DNA from 3 places in the Paenibacillus sp. MAH-35 genome. Region 3 is predicted to be linked to each of the others. Evidence: riboswitches for the same ligand, from Rfam matches in the RefSeq annotation. Region 3 holds a riboswitch; each other region holds the start of a gene.

What was found. A riboswitch is a leader RNA that binds a small molecule or an ion and turns the genes downstream of it on or off. The one in region 3 is predicted to bind cyclic di-AMP.
Region 1: another riboswitch for cyclic di-AMP. It lies ahead of AC3Y2E_RS29810 (potassium channel family protein); the one in region 3 lies ahead of AC3Y2E_RS32805 (C40 family peptidase).
Region 2: another riboswitch for cyclic di-AMP. It lies ahead of AC3Y2E_RS20350 (C40 family peptidase); the one in region 3 lies ahead of AC3Y2E_RS32805 (C40 family peptidase).

The regions. Positions count from the first base shown of each region.
Region 1 is NZ_JBYUPU010000046.1:45,293-50,484, forward strand. Features, by position in the region: gene AC3Y2E_RS29795 (response regulator) at 1-222, shown strand, start outside; gene AC3Y2E_RS29800 (universal stress protein) at 538-1,203, shown strand; gene AC3Y2E_RS29805 (TrkH family potassium uptake protein) at 1,338-2,693, opposite strand; cyclic di-AMP (ydaO/yuaA leader) riboswitch at 2,945-3,095, shown strand; gene AC3Y2E_RS29810 (potassium channel family protein) at 3,228-3,890, shown strand; partial or broken gene AC3Y2E_RS29815 (Ktr system potassium transporter B) at 3,877-4,152, shown strand; gene AC3Y2E_RS29820 (potassium transporter TrkG) at 4,220-4,759, shown strand; gene AC3Y2E_RS29825 (potassium transporter TrkG) at 4,668-4,934, shown strand.
Region 2 is NZ_JBYUPU010000020.1:6,753-11,944, reverse strand. Features, by position in the region: gene AC3Y2E_RS20360 (alpha-E domain-containing protein) at 1-61, opposite strand, end outside; gene AC3Y2E_RS20355 (circularly permuted type 2 ATP-grasp protein) at 55-1,515, opposite strand; gene AC3Y2E_RS20350 (C40 family peptidase) at 1,718-2,191, opposite strand; cyclic di-AMP (ydaO/yuaA leader) riboswitch at 2,194-2,326, opposite strand; gene AC3Y2E_RS20345 (phosphotransferase enzyme family protein) at 2,561-3,622, opposite strand; gene AC3Y2E_RS20340 (hypothetical protein) at 3,888-4,145, opposite strand; gene AC3Y2E_RS20335 (NADH:flavin oxidoreductase/NADH oxidase) at 4,230-5,192, opposite strand, start outside.
Region 3 is NZ_JBYUPU010000064.1:1,343-6,534, forward strand. Features, by position in the region: gene AC3Y2E_RS32800 (cryptochrome/photolyase family protein) at 1-1,144, opposite strand, end outside; gene AC3Y2E_RS32805 (C40 family peptidase) at 1,481-1,951, opposite strand; cyclic di-AMP (ydaO/yuaA leader) riboswitch at 1,958-2,093, opposite strand; gene AC3Y2E_RS32810 (hypothetical protein) at 2,273-3,079, opposite strand; gene AC3Y2E_RS32815 (M1 family metallopeptidase) at 3,097-5,076, opposite strand.

The DNA.
Region 1 (5,192 bases), on a different contig from region 3:
ACGGAATTTGATTTGTTGAAAATTCTGGCTATCCATGCAGGGAGAGTCATTACAAAAAGCCAATTGCTGAAGCAAGTCTGGAACGAGCACGATGATTCCAATCGGCATTATTTACGCATATACATCGGGCACTTGAGGAAGAAGCTTGAAGACAATCCCGCGGAACCCAAGTACATTGTAACAGAACCCGGCGTTGGATATCGCTTTCTCGCTGCTGAATGACCGCTCACATTCACGGATGTGAAGAACACTGCAAGTACAATATCAAAAATGAACGTCACCGCATTAAAATAGGACCCGGTTCATACTTTCTGGGCAAAAACGGATTGATATTCAGTCTGTTTTGGCGATTTACTTTGCAATAGAAATAACGTATTATGTCCATCAACAACTAAATCATGTATTTCATTCGCGGAAAGTTCCCTCTTCCTTCCGGCTTCTTTTTGTTTCATTCTGGTTTTCATCATCCATTTTAAGCAACCTGATGCGAGCTTCTGCTCGTTATTGCGAATATTTTATCGACAGGGGACACGTAAAATGATCACAACATCTGACTCCAAGATAACCGAAACTGAAGAAAAAATACTCGTTTGTCTGTATTACGGACCAAGCTCAGAGTTATTAATTCGCCGCGGCTGGAAGCTGGCTACCGCTTTACAAGCACCGCTTACCTTGCTTACGGTAGATCCGATTCATGATAACCGGTATAGTGAGGCGCGGGAGAAAAACATGGCTTATTGGAGCTCCATGGCCGTAACATTACAAGCAGAACTGATTGTGGAAAAGAGTGATTCCCGAAATGTCGCAGAAGTTATTGCAGACATTGCAAACGAAAAGCGTATCACACAAATTATTATCGGGCAGTCGGCTCAAACCAAATGGGAAGAGATTACGAAAGGTTCCATTATTAATCAGCTTCTCCATTTCATCGAAGGTGTAGATATTCATATCGTATCTGTACGGCGCGAGAGGCAAAAACAAGACGAAGACTATGAAGCAGGGGTTAAAGCCTATCTTGTAAGAGACGGGAACCGCTTATTACTGCGATTGAATTCCCTTGTTCCTGGCAAGATCGAAGGCGTCTTTTACCGAAGTGTTCATACAGACTTCAACACTGGCGTTTTTAAGGCAGTTGATGGCGGAATGAAATATCTTATTTGTGATGGTATCGCATCTACTATCGATACAAAGCCCTCACCTTAACAAGGTGAGAGCTTTTTTGACCTTACCATTACGGGCTAACCTGCCTGAACGATTTATCATTCTCGCGGACTTCCGGGCCCGTTGACCCGGAGCTCCATGCTTGGGAGAGAGGCTCCCCGAAAAAGGGGATCTCTCTAGCCAATAAGCACCTTCTCCTCAAGATAACGGAATTTCTCCCGACTTTGCTTTTGCGACAAAGCAAATGCCAGCGTCAATGGCCCGAGCCTGCCGATAAACATGGTCAGGATGATGATCAGCTTGCCGAGCGCGGAAAGCTCCGGTGTCAATCCCATGGATAAGCCCACTGTGCCGAAGGCCGATGTGACTTCAAACAGAACTTCCATAAAATCCTTCTGCAGGCTATGTTCGGTTAACGTAAGCAGAAAGGTGGCCGCGATGACTACGCCAACTGATATCACCATGACAGCTAAGGCACGCATAATAATCGATTGCGGAATTCTTCGATGCATGATTTGAACATCCCGCTTCCCTGTCACAATGCTGATTAACGTGAGCAGCAGAACGACAAAGGTAGTTGTCTTGATCCCTCCCCCGGTTGATCCGGAGGAAGCCCCAATGAACATCAGAAAAATCATAAAAAATTGAGAAGCCGTCATCATCGATGCGATATCGATGGTGTTAAATCCTGCCGTTCTCGTCACTACCCCCTGAAAAAATCCTGCCCACATTTTTTCTGATCCTGTCAATGCACCGAACGTGTCAGGATTAAATGATTCAATGGTTGTGATTACAAGAAAGCCTCCCGCACATAAAATCGCAGAAGTGGATAACACGATTTTGGAGTGAAGTGACAATTTGCGCCAGCTCCGATTTTTCCAAAGATCAAGAATGACGGTAAACCCCAGGCCGCCCATGATGAATAACAACGGAATTACGATATTAATCAGCGGATCTCCTACATATCGGCTCAAACTATCTGACCACAAGCCAAATCCCGCATTATTGAAAGATGAAACGGAGTGAAAGATACCGTAATAAAGCGCGGTTATAAAGTCCATGTCGCCCATCCAGCGAATCGTTAAAATAATGGCACCGAACGCTTCAATAACAACAGCTGCCGCAAAAATACCAAGCGACAGCTTCACGACTCCCTGCGTAGACAGCGCATTCGTCGATTGCTGAATAAGCAGCCGGTCCTTCAAGCCTATTTTTTTGCCCAACACGACCGCTACCAGGACGCTATATGTCATAAATCCGAGTCCGCCGATCTGAATCAGACACATAATAACAATTTGCCCAAACAAAGAGTAGGCTGTCCCTGTATCTACAACAACTAATCCTGTAACGCATACGGCTGACGTCGAAGTAAAAAGCGCGTCCAACCAACTGATACTGCTGCCGGATGCAGAAGAGACGGGCAAAGCTAGCAAAATCGCCCCTAACAAGATCGGAATGGCAAAACTTAGGAGAATGACTCGTGATGAAGTGAAATGAATAAGTGCAGTGGATCTGAATGGATGTACAGCCATAACCATCATCCCCTTTCCCAAGCTCTGCTCAAATAAACTGAAACCGGTTAAGCTTTATCTTCGTATTATTACCTGAAAGTACCGTTGCATTCAACCCTAAAGCCGCCTCGCATCCGAAGCATTTTTTATCCCCATAGCTGAAACAAGGGGGGACGGCGCGGAATTATAACTATGGGGGCAATCGATAATGGATGATCCGGGTCATCTGTTTACTTTGGAAATGAACTGCTTTATGATAGGGTACAACAACTTCATATTCATCGCTTAATCCTTAATGAAGGAGCGGGGGAACCAACGAAGCGTTTTTCGCTTCAGGGGTAAATTCTTTCATTTGCAGAAAGAACGGGGACTCTCAGACCCGAATCCGACAGCTAACCTCGTAGGCGTCATGAGAGAGAACATGAATGCGTCTTTGGTTTGTCCTGCCCTCACATTCCGAAGCTTGGCAGCAGAATTTCTCTGCTCCAAGCTTTTTTGTTCTTTTCCCGGAAAAACCGTCATACGGATCAATTTCTTTAGAAGGATGTGGAGGACATGAAAAAACAGTTTATTGTGATTGGTCTGGGCCGATTTGGGTCGAGCCTGGTGCGTACTTTGGTTCAAAATGGTCACGAAGTGCTCGCCGTTGATAAAGATGAGCAACTTGTTCAGGACATAGCCGGCATAGCAACCCATGCCGTTCAAGCCGATTGTACAGATGAAGGGGTGCTGAAAGAGCTTGGAGCGCGGAACTTTACTCATGCTATCGTGGCTATTGGCGATGATTTGCAAGCGAGCATTTTAACAACCTTATTGCTTAAAGAATTAAATATACCCAAAATAACAACCAAAGCCAAAAATGAAATGCATGGCCAGGTCCTATTTAAAATAGGCGCAGATCATATTGTATATCCGGAACGAGACATGGCTGCTCGTCTTGGAAAGCAGTTAAGCTCTGATAATCTGATTGACTACATCGAGTTGTCTCCCGACCACAATTTGGTTGAACTGAAGGCCCCACCTGCGATGAACGGCAAATCTCTACAACAATTAAATATTCGGGCCAAGTACGGGTGTACGATTATGGCGATCAAGAAGGGGGTTCATATCAATATTTCTCCGAAGGCGGAAGATGAAGTGAATACAGGGGATATTCTGGTAATAATCGGAAGCAATTCAGATATTCGAGACCTGGAAGACGACTATGAACAGAAATGAAAAACGTATTCATAGCCGTTCCCTATTCGCTATCCTTGTCTCTATTGTCAACCGGCTGAAGACGCGAACGAGCCCTCCCCAACTTATATTAATCGTCTTTTTTGGCTTGATCTGGTTCGGTGCTTTGCTTTTGACGCTCCCCTATTCATCCTCGTCGGGTCAATCGATCGGGCTGTTGAATGCCCTCTTTACGGCAACCTCCGCCATTTGTGTGAATGGCTTGGTTGTGGTGGATACAGGAAGTGTGTTCTCTACCTTCGGACAAGTCGTCATTATGATACTGATTCAGGTGGGCGGCCTTGGCTTTATGACCGTGCTATATTGTCATTGTGGATGTTTTCCGCAAACGTTCATGGCGCAAGTTATCGCTGCATGCCAAAGTTGTCTTGCTCGGTTCCGGCATTTTGTTTGCCGTAGGCTTCTGCTTGATTTATTTGCTGGAAAGCTGGAACCCCGCAACCTTCGGTTCCTTGTCTGCTGGGGAGCGGGTATGGGCCTCCCTGTTCCAAGGGGCTACGCCCAGAAGCTCCGGTTTTAATACCATTGACATCGGAAGCATGTTGGCCTCGTCACAATTCCTGATCATCATATTAATGTTCATTGGAGCCGCTTCAGGCGGAACCGGCGGTGGCATTAAAATCAATACGGTGTTTGTTCTTGTACTGGCAACCATTCATACGTTCCGCGGCGGCGGGCAAATTCACGCCTTCGAGCGCAAAATCGCAGGCGAGACGGTCATGCGCGCACTGGCTGTTGTGGTCCAGTTCCCTTGCCGTTGTGCTTTTGGTCTCCCTACTGCTGACGGTTTCGGAAGGCATGCTGGAGGAGCACTTTCTGGAGGTACTCTTCGAGGCCACTTCGGCCTCTAGTACAACCGGATTATCCATGGGCCTGACGAGCGATTTGTCTCCGCTTGGTAAAATCATCGTGACCATTACCATGTATGCCGGACGACTTGGTCCCCTCACACTGGCCTTTGCCCTAGCTCAAAAAAAGCGTTTATCCAAAATTGGCTACCCCGAGGATCATATTCTGATTGGCTAAACCATAACGGGGGCGGGTTTCCGCTCCTTTTTCTATCCGCTCCTACAAGGAGTAGTCCCAGCGTTGCTGCCACCAGCCGCCAATGAATCATTAGGATGAATAAATCTAGACAAAAGTACTTACCCTATTTCTGGATATTCTAAATGGGGAGGTTACATAATGGATATGGCTTGGATTGGGAAATCAGCCTTTTTGGTCATTGCCGGGATGCTGCTTCTTCGTATTGCGGGGAGAAAATCAATTTCTCAGATGAGCGTC
Region 2 (5,192 bases), on a different contig from region 3:
TCTCCGCCCGCTCGATATTGCGCGCCATCCAATACAACGTCTCAGCCACCCGGCTCAGCATACGCGATTTCCCCTTTCGCTGAGCACCCAGGTGTCTTTGCCGCCGCCGCCCTGCGACGAGTTGACGACAAGCGAGCCTTCCTTGAGCGCGACCCGGGACAACCCTCCGGGCAGCACATGCGCGCTCTCGCCATGCATCACGAAGACGCGAAGATCGATATGGCACGGGTACACCCTGTCGTTATGGTACGACGGCGCCCTCGACAGCTTCACGGTCGGCTGGGCGATGTACTGTCCGGGGTTTGCCCTGATTTTGATGCGGAACCGTTCGATTTCCTCCTCCGACGCATGCGGGCCAATCAGCATATCGTAGCCTCCGGAAGCGCCCACGGTTTTCACGACCAGCCGGTCGATATGCCGGAATACGTAATCCCGCTGCTCGGGATCGTCCAGCAGATAAGTCGGAACGTTCGGGATAAGCGGTTCCTCGTTCAAGTAATACCGGATCATATCCGGAACGTAGGCGTAGACGCCTTTATGATCCGCCACCCCGTTGCCGATCCCGTTCAGAATCGCCACATTCCCGCGGCGGAACGCCTCCAGCAAGCCCGGAACGCCCAGCATCGAATCCGGCCGGAACGCCAGCGGGTCCAGGAAGTCGTCGTCGATTCGCCTGTAGACGATATCGACCCGCTGCAAGCCGCGGATCGTCTTCTCGTAGACGACATGGTCCAGGACGACGAGATCGCGGCCTTCCACCAGCTCGATCCCCATCTGCTGAGCCAGAAACACATGGTCGTAGTAGGCCGAGTTGTAAGGCCCGGGCGTCAGCAGCACCGCTCTCGGACCGCTCGCGCCGTAATGGCGGAGCGGGGCATGGCTTAACATCGTTTCATGCAGGATGCCGAGCTGGCGGTCCAGCGACAGCACGCTCTGCCGGCGGAACAGCTCCGGGAACGCCTGCCTCATCACAGAGCGGTTCTGGTACACGTACGAAATCCCGGACGGATTGCGCAAATTATCTTCCAGTACGCGGTATTCGCCGCGCTCGTCGCGGATCAGATCGATGCCAGCCAGAAAGATCCGGCTGCCCTTCGGCGACCCCGCAGACACGGCCGGACCGGAGTAATACGAAGGATTGCCGGTCACGAGCCGGGACGGGACGATTCCGTCGCGCACGATGTGCTGATCGCCGTACACGTCATCCAAAAACAGATTCAACGCAGTTACGCGCTGAATCATCCCCCGCTCGATCCGGCTCCACGGACTGGCCGGCACAATGATCGGGATCGGGTCGAATGGCATCGTACGCTCCGTTCCGGAGTTGTCGCTATATACGGTAAACGTCACGCCTTGACGTAAAAAACGAAGTTGGGCCGTCTCATGCTTCCGGCGCAGCTCGTCTGCCGACAGCCGGTGCAGCGCCCGGTATACCGCTTCGTAATGAATTTTCGGAGTACCGCCGGGTTCGAGCATTTCATCATAATAGGTTCCGGTTTCATAAGGCATGAACATCATCTCGGCTCCTCTCGAAATCAGATCGGTTACACCCTTCCATTAACCGTTTCCGCCGGCGTTCAAACAAAGCGGCCCTCCCGCCGCATGAAGCCGCCCCCCCCTTTCCGAATCGGATCGGGCAAAGGGGTGAGCATAGAAAAAGCCCGAGGTTCTCAGGCGAGAACGCTCGGGCCGGTTCGATTTTCCTGCGCTTACGGATTCACTGCTTCACATCGCTCATCTTCAGGAACGTGTCCTCGTCCACGACTCTGCGCGCCGTGACATAACGATTCTTGTAGTAGCTGTCGCTCAGCTTGCTGATGCTGACGCCAACCTTGCTGGCCGAATGGGCGAATTCGCCGTCCCCCAAATAAATGCCGGCATGAGAGATTCCTTTGCCGTCCGTATTGAAGAACACCAGGTCGCCGATCCGGAGGTCTGCCTTGGCGACTTCCACTCCCATTTTGGCCTGGTCCCTCGAAGTACGCGACAGCTCGATGCCGTACTCGTCGAAGATGTACTGCATGAATCCCGAACAATCGAACCCTTTAATCGTAGTGCCGCCCCATTTGTAAGGGGTCCCTACGACTTCCTCCACCGCTCGATCCAGCTGCGTATCTTCGGCATAAGCCGTACCCGCCGCCGCTACGAACAGCATGGAGCTGAGCAGCATAACAGAACCAATCTTCTTCAAAACCCTGCTCCTTCCAGTGCCTGCGAGGTTAGCTCAGGGTTCGGTTGAAGGTTCCCTATGGTCACTTTGAAGCGAGACCAATTCACCCGGTATGGTTCCCCCGCTTCCCGTAAAGGAATTCGGCAATTATTGTTTAAAACGTGGCGCTTTGCTTACATTCGACTCCATTCGACCAAATCCTGCTAATTTCGCGTACGAAAAAATGACAAACCTGCAAACTCTTCAACGCTCCATTCCGGCTGCATGCACAGGTTCAACCGGTGGCGTGGCGGTATGGATCGATACGGGTTAGCGGCAACTGCAACAGAAAAAGCCGCTCCGGTTTCCCGAAACGGCTTGTCTGCTTGTCCATACTAGGCCATACCCGAATTATAGGTGAAGCGACATACAAGGAATATCCCGCAAGATCGCCTTCGAATTGGCCGAGATCCATTCGCGCTGTCCCGCTGTCGCCTTCTCCGATCCCCATATGTCGAACAAAATGAGGCACAGGTCGAGGCGCCGCTTCTCGACGAACATCGGCAGCTGCTTCAGCCAGCCGGACCCGATACGCCGCTCCCGTTCATAACCCCGGAGGAAATCGTCCAGAAACCGGCCCGCAAAGTCCGATACCCGGCCCGGATCGGTCTCGGGCTTCTCCCAGCTCGCAAACACCGACGCATAATATACCGGCATGGCGATATCCTGCAAATAATAATCGTCCCCGCAGTCGTCAAAATCAAAGGCGGTCATCCGGCCCGCTTCGTCCGCGAAAAAGTTGCCATGATGCAAATCGCGATGGCACATTCCGTACCGGCCCCCGTCCTTCGGCAGCCGTTCGACGTCTGCGACGATCCGGGTATATACACGCGCCAGCGCCTGCTTGACGGCTTCCGGCCCTGCCTCATCGCTTCCTTCCCGGTCCCGGTCCGCAGACGGCGCCTCCTCATCGGAAGGCTCCGGATACACTTCATCGAGCGCCGATCCCAGCCGGCGGGGGATGCCTTCCGGAGGGGCATAGGTTTCGCTGTGCCGGTGCATCCGCCCGGTCAGCTGTCCCCACTGTTCGAACAGCCGCGGCCCCCACAACGGGTGATCCGCTCCGACATGCCCGCCCGGAGCTTTCTCGAATACGCCCATCAGCAGCGGCTCGGCTTCCGTCTCGGCCGCCTCCATCAAACGTCCGTTCAGCGATTCGACCGGCCTCGCCACCTGAACGCCGTAGTCGGCCAGCCGGAGCATCCAGTCCAGTTCGGCCGCCACGTAGTCCGGCGTCCGCTTCGTGCTTGGCGTAATCCGTATAATAAGCTCGCGGCCGTCCCTCTCCGTCTCGTATACCAGGTTTTCAAACCCACCGACGTGCCGGATGCGGTCCGTGTCGAACCCGTAACGTTTCGCGGCTTCATGCAGAAAAAGATTCTCGTACAATCTATAATTTGTCGTCGTCACCATATGCCTCCCGATCTATGAACTGAACCGCCGCAGCCGGCTATGCCCGCTTCCGGCGGAGTGCGCTCGCAGCCCTCAAAAATATCAGCGGCCACGGCGTCGCCGCCGTGGCCCGTCTGTTTCGGCTAAGCCGAAATCACCTTTGTAGTCAATTTGCATCACTCCTTTCTGAAGGTTAGCTTTATCATAACCGATCGATCGGCCTTGTTCCATGGAACGTTTCGTTATAACGATTCTGTAAGGCGGCCCCGCCGTCCTTACCCCGCCCCTACTCCCGCAAAGCGTCCCGCAACCTGCTGGACATCGTGCCGGCCTGCGCTACCCGGAGCTTGCGAACCTCCTGCTTCAGCCGTTCGTTCTCGGCGATCAGCTGCGCCGTTCGTTCCCGGTCCACCGCCTCCCGCCGCTCCGCCTCATCCACGAATTGCAGCAGCTCGCTGCCTTCGCGGCCCGCCTCCTGAAGCAACCGGCGCAAAGCCTCGCGTATCGCCTCGTAATCCGTTTCCGCTACGTTATCTTGTTTCATCGTATGATCCTCCAACCTAAAAACATGTCGCTTTTCCATACAACCACCGCATCCGATCCGGCCGCCGTGCTCCGTAAGCCCGCTTTAAAACCCACGCACGTAAGCTTTCGGCACCGGTGCCGCTTCCTTGCCAGCCGCAGCGCGGATCGCGTGAACAGCCCAGTACGGATCGGACAACATCCCGCGCCCCACCCCGACCAGATCGGCATCGCCGCTGGCGACAACCGAATCGGCCAGCGCCGGCTGATCGAGCATGCCGACCGCGATGACGGGCACGTCCAGCGCCTCCTTGTAGGCCCGGGCGAACGGAACCTGGTAACCAGGATAGTTGCCGGGCTTGCGCTTGCCTGCCGGACCTTCGCCTCCGCTCGACACATGGAAGATGTCGACTCCCGCCTCCTTGTACTTGCGCGCGATCGCGAGCGAATGCTCAAGATCGTATCCGCCGTCGATATATTCGACAGCCGAGATACGGAGCAGCAGCGGCATATCCGGAGGCATCACTTCTTTGACGGCTCGGATAACCTGGACGCCGAACAGCGACAAATCTTGCCCGTATTCGTCCTCTCTGCGGTTAAGCGCCGGCGAGTGGAACTGATGGATCAAATACCCGTGAGCGCCGTGCAGTTCGATCGTATCCACGCCCGCCGTCACCGCTCTGCGCGCCGCATCGCGGAACTTGTGGGCCATCGCTCTCGTCTCCTCCGTCGTTAGCGGACGCGGGGTTTTGGAGCCCGGCGCCACCGGGATCGCGGACGGAGCGACCGGCACCTCGGCGTCCTCGGCTTTGCGGCCGGCGTGGGCGACCTGGATGCCGATCTTCGCTCCATGCGCCTGAACCGCTGACACGATGCGGGCGAAAGGAGCGATGTGGTCGTCCGACCATAAACCGAGATCATAATCAGTAATCCGGCCGTCCGGCTCAACGTCCGTCATCTCCACGATAACCAGTCCGGCGCCGCCGACCGCCCTCGACGCATAATGGACGTAATGCCAATCTCCCGGCTTCCCGTCCTTCGTATCAACCGAATATTGGCACATCGGAGG
Region 3 (5,192 bases):
AATACGGCGCGGCGTCATAACCGAGCGAGGCGGACCAGAGCCAGCCTCCCCGGTTCAGCACATTATCGGCATCGGTCAGCATCATCCGGAACGTTTGCTCGCCGAGCGTAAACGGCGCAAGCAAGTTTTTCGTCAGGAACATCGCCGTGACCATTCTTAGCCGGTTCGGCATGCTGCCCGTTTCGTTCAGTTGCGTCATCGCCGCATCGACGATCGGAATGCCGGTCCGCCCTTTTCTCCAGGCTTCGAAATGCCGGTCACCGAGCCCGGACAAGTCGTAATAGTGCTCATATTCGAAGAAAAGCGGGTCGAATACCGACTGGTACAAGTAAAAATCCCGCCAGGCGAGCTGCCGCTTCCACGCCTCGAAGTCCGGCTCCCCGAGCAGCTTGTCGTAGACGGTTCGAACCGAGATCGAGCCCGAATTGATGTAACCGCTCAGCCCGCTTGTCGCATCACCTGCATACGAATCCCTCCGCTGCGCATAATCCGGGAGCTTCTCGGCGATGAACCGCTCCAGTCTCTCTTCGGGCGCCTCCAGGCACACGTCTCCGCGGAACCGTTCCAGCGAGTAAGGGGGCGCATACCGCTGCCGGATCGATTCGTCCAGCACGAGCGTGCGCAAATCGGCCAGCCGGGTCGTCACAGGGGGCTGGAAATACGTATGCACGAATTCGCTCCATTTGCGGTAGAACGGGGTGAACACTTTATACGGCGATTGCCGCCCGGCGTAGCGGTGCAGTTCCTCTGGATCGGCCAGAGGCTGATCGGATATCGTCGTCAGCGGGATGCCGAGCCGGTGCAGCGTTTCATGAATGCTCGTATCCCGGTGTCTGGCGTAAGGAGTGTCGTCCCGGTGGAAGACCACCTCCGTCGCTTCGTGAACAAGCGCGATCTGCGGCACGATCTCCTCGGGCGTTCCGCATACGAGATTCAGTGTCTGGCCGTGATGCCGGTATAACGACTGAAGGCGGGCGAGCAGACCGAGGAAGCGGCGTCCGCTATGCGCACGGGCCCGTTCCGCGTTCAGGATGGCCGGATCGAGGATAAACAAGTGCAGGGAAGGGAGCCCGGTCCGGGCGATATAAGCGAAAGCGGGCATGTCGGTTACCCGCAGGTCTTTGCGATGGACAAACAGAATCATCGGGCCGTCCCCCCTAGAGCAGTGTAGAAAGCTTATCGGTGATACAAAACATTCGCAAAGACTCAGCCGTTTTCCTGCCGGAAGGGCGTAACCTCGCTGCCGATCGCGGATCCCGTCGCCGGCATCCGGTCCGCTCGAACAGTCCGTACACGTTCCGACAAGCGGTCGAATCCGGGAAGACGGTGAAAACCGGTGTCGGAGGCTATCCGCCCAAACCGTGCGGATTCGCCGCCCTGCCGCTTCCTGTCGGAAGAAGCGGGGATGAACGAAATCAAGCCCTGAAGGGCGAATGGTTCGCTCCTCCAGGGCTTGGGCTTGTCCGTTCCGCTGCCTGTATTACTTGGCTTCCGCCATGAACTGGTTGTACAGATCGTCACCAGCGATGCGGCGCGCGGTTACATAACGGGTTTTGTAGTACTTCTCGCTAAGCTTATTCTTCACTACCCCTTCGTTGGACGCCGAATGAATAAATTCGTCGTTGCCGAGGTAGATGCCGACGTGGGAAATGCCTTTGCCGTCGGTGTTAAAGAACACGAGGTCGCCGGGAATCAGATCGTTCTTGTCGACCCAGGTGCCCTCTTTGGCTTGGGCTTTCGATTGATGAGCCAGATCTACGCCGAATTGATTGAAGACGTACATCGTGAAGCCCGAGCAGTCGAAGCCTTTTGTGGTCGTTCCTGCGGTTCTGTACTTCACACCGATCAGCTCGTTCACGGTTTTCTCAAGCGTCGTTTCAGCGAAAGCGCTGCCAACGGAGGTGAAGAACAGTGCGACCACGGTGGTGATCATAATAAGTGCCTTTTTCAAGTGAAGCGGACTCCTTCCAGGTGCCTACGAGGTTAGCTGAGGGTTCGGTCGAAGGTGCCCTATGATCACTTTCCTGCGAGATCAATTCACCCGGAATGGTTCCCCCGTTTCCCGGCAAGCGGGAATTCGGCATGGTTCGATTTTTTTGTTTCCGGGTAATTATAATTCGCCTTTTAGCAACGATTTCCTCCTTTTGCGCAACATTTTTTTTGAAAAATCGAAATTTCGAATCCCAACGGCACAGAAAAACCCCTTTTCTGCGGAAGAAAAGGGGAACGGTGGAAGTCTCGCCTTGCTTGCAAATGCGGGAGCCTTAATCCGTCAGTCGGCATAGATGCGGTATTGAGAAGCGATCGTCCATAGCTTGAACACCATATCGGTGATATGGAGCATCTGCTGTACGATCAGAGCGGTCAACCCCGCCCAGATCAGGGAAGCCGATAAGGCGGCGGCCGTAAACGCCCCGGACAACGCGAGCAGCAAGCAGGCCAGCAGCACGATGGCCGGCAGCTTGCGGACGAACAGACCGAGTGACGATCCGAGTCCGCTTTCCGTCGTCCGGCCGAACTGGACGTACATGAAGAGAAGGCGGATCAGAAACCCGAATGCGGCATATCCCGCTGCCCAAGGCAGCAGCGCAAGCGAGAGGGAAGCGTAATCGGCGTGCTGGGCGAACGCTTTCTTGACCACCGGGAACAGCCAATATACGGGAGCCAGCGTTATCGCCATTTGCAAGACGTAGTAGAGGAAGAACGAACCGCTGAGCCGCTTGATGCCCTGCAAAAAGCGGTAGCCGGCATTCAGATGCGGATTCGCCAGAGAGTAGTAGACGCCCGCGTTCAGAACCGGTGTCAACAGCATCCGCGCCGCCGCAACTCCGACCAGCAGCCAGATGTACGGATGACTGATGTCGGTTTTCATAAGCCGGAATTGACTTTCGGCCAGGAACAGCTGCGAAGCGGCGGCAGACAGATGCTCGCCCGGGTACCGGTGCATCAGCGGAACGACGACCGATTTGACCAGCATCAGCAGCAGGAAGCCCCAGGTGAAATGATAAAGCCACAAGACGAGCAGGAGGAAGGATTGCGATAACGTATCTTTAAAGCCGTTCTTCATATAACGCATCATAGGCGGCAGTCACCTCCTCACCAGGCGAGCCCGTTCAACAAGATCTCGATCCATTTCGCGATTCCGATCGTCAGGCGCGCTTTCCATGTATCGTCGACATTCACTTGCATGAAGTTATTAATCCGCTTATGCTCGAGGATCATCGTCATCTGCGGATCGATCGCCGCCCATTCGAGAGGGGCTTCGCTCGTAATCGTATACAGCACCTGAGGGTCCCGTCCGTCCCACACTTTCTCCACATCGGACCCGTCCGTGAAATGGAAGCGGACTGGCACGTCCATATAATGGCCGCCATTTTTTTTGATTAGGACGGCGGTTTCGTAGATGGTTTTGCCGTCCTGCTTCATCGGCCGCGTCTGCACATGCTCGATGGAATAATCGGTCATGCCGCCGCCATACACGAACTGATCGAAGTATTCGGCCCAGCTCGTTTTTGTTACGCTTTCGAGAACGGCCTGGAAATCGCTTGTCGTCGGATGTTTGAACTTCCAGCGGTCAAAATACGTTTTCATTACCCGCAGCATCGTCTTCTGGCCGATCTGCTTCTCGATTCCGGCAAGCACGAGCTTGGCCCGCGTATAAACGTTCTCGGCGTAGCGGCTGTGTCCCCCGTATTGCCAGGAAGCCAGCTTCAGCGGCTCCGGCGAGGTCATATAACTCGATTCGATGGCAAAGTTCGGCTGCACTCCGTACTCGCTCATCATGATGAGATCTTCCGCGTAGGACGTAAAGCCTTCATCGAGCCACGCTTCCTCGAATTCGTTACTCGCCACCATGCCGTACCAATATTGATGGCCGATCTCATGGACGATCACCCGTTCCAGCTCGAAGCTGTCCGTATCTCCGGACGCTTCCCAGCCGGTGACCAGCGTCGGATATTCCATACCGCCCGCACCGTTGCCTCCCGGAGGCGGAATCACGATCGACAGCGTGGAGTAGGGGTATGTGCCGAACCATTCGCTGTATTTGGCGAGCGAGCGCTTGGCCGCATAGATGTACCGGTCTTTCAGCCCTTGGTGCGCGGGATCGAGGTACAGCTTGATTTTGACGCCGGGCACGTTGGGCGCCGAGAACGGTTCCTCGTAATATATAAAGTTCGGGGAAGCGGCCCAGGCGAAGTCATGAACGTCGTCCGCATAAAACTGATACGTCTTCTTCGTGCCGTCGTCCGAGGCGGGCTTGGTCGGAAACCCGGTAGCCGCCACCGTATAATTGGAAGGAACCTGGATGCGGACGTTATACATGCCGAAGTCGGAGTAAAACTCGGAGTTGCCGTGGTACTGATGGGTGTCCCAGCCTTCCTCTTCGCGTCCGCGCGTACCTTTCGGCTCGTAGACGGCGACTTTCGGAAACCATTGGCCGGCCATGACGAAATCGCCGACATACCCCATGCGGGCGAACACGTAAGGGAGCTTGACCGAGAAACGAATTTTGATCGTCGTCTCCGCGCCCGGATTGACCGGCTGGGGCAGGCGGATTTTCATCAGCGTCTGGTCCTGCTTGTTGCCGTCGTCCGGCTGGATGAACTGCATCGAGCGCATCAGATCGACGCCGTCTTCCGTTTGAATCGATTCAAGGCTCATGTGGCCGAAGCTGTCTTCCTTCATCTGATCGTTCCGCAGTTTGCCTCCCGATTCGCGCAGAAACGTCGACTTTTTGGATTGAAACGCGTTCGGATACAGATGGAAAACCAGCTCGCTGACCGGCTTCGACCCCGGATTTTTCCAAGTAAGCGACTGGGCGCCGGCCAGCGTCTTCTGCTCCGCGTCGAGCTGCACCGAGATATGATACTCCACGATGCGTTTGCTGAGCGGCTTCGGAGTATCGTTCACGGCGGGGGCCGGCGGCTCCAGCGCTTGTGCCGACGGTTCGTTCAGGGCGGACAGCGATGCGGGGGACTCGGGGCGTTCCGCGAACTGGGCGATCGTAATCGTCCCGGCGATCAGCAGGATCAGGAGCAGCCATAAGGTGTTGCGTTTGGACAGGCGGTTGATCATAAACGATTCTCACCCCGTTGACAAGCATCTACAGCATGTATATGTTTGCATTTGCCGGATTATTAGCTAAAATAAATAGAAAGGTACGATTTTTCAGCTATATAATCTGGAGGTCC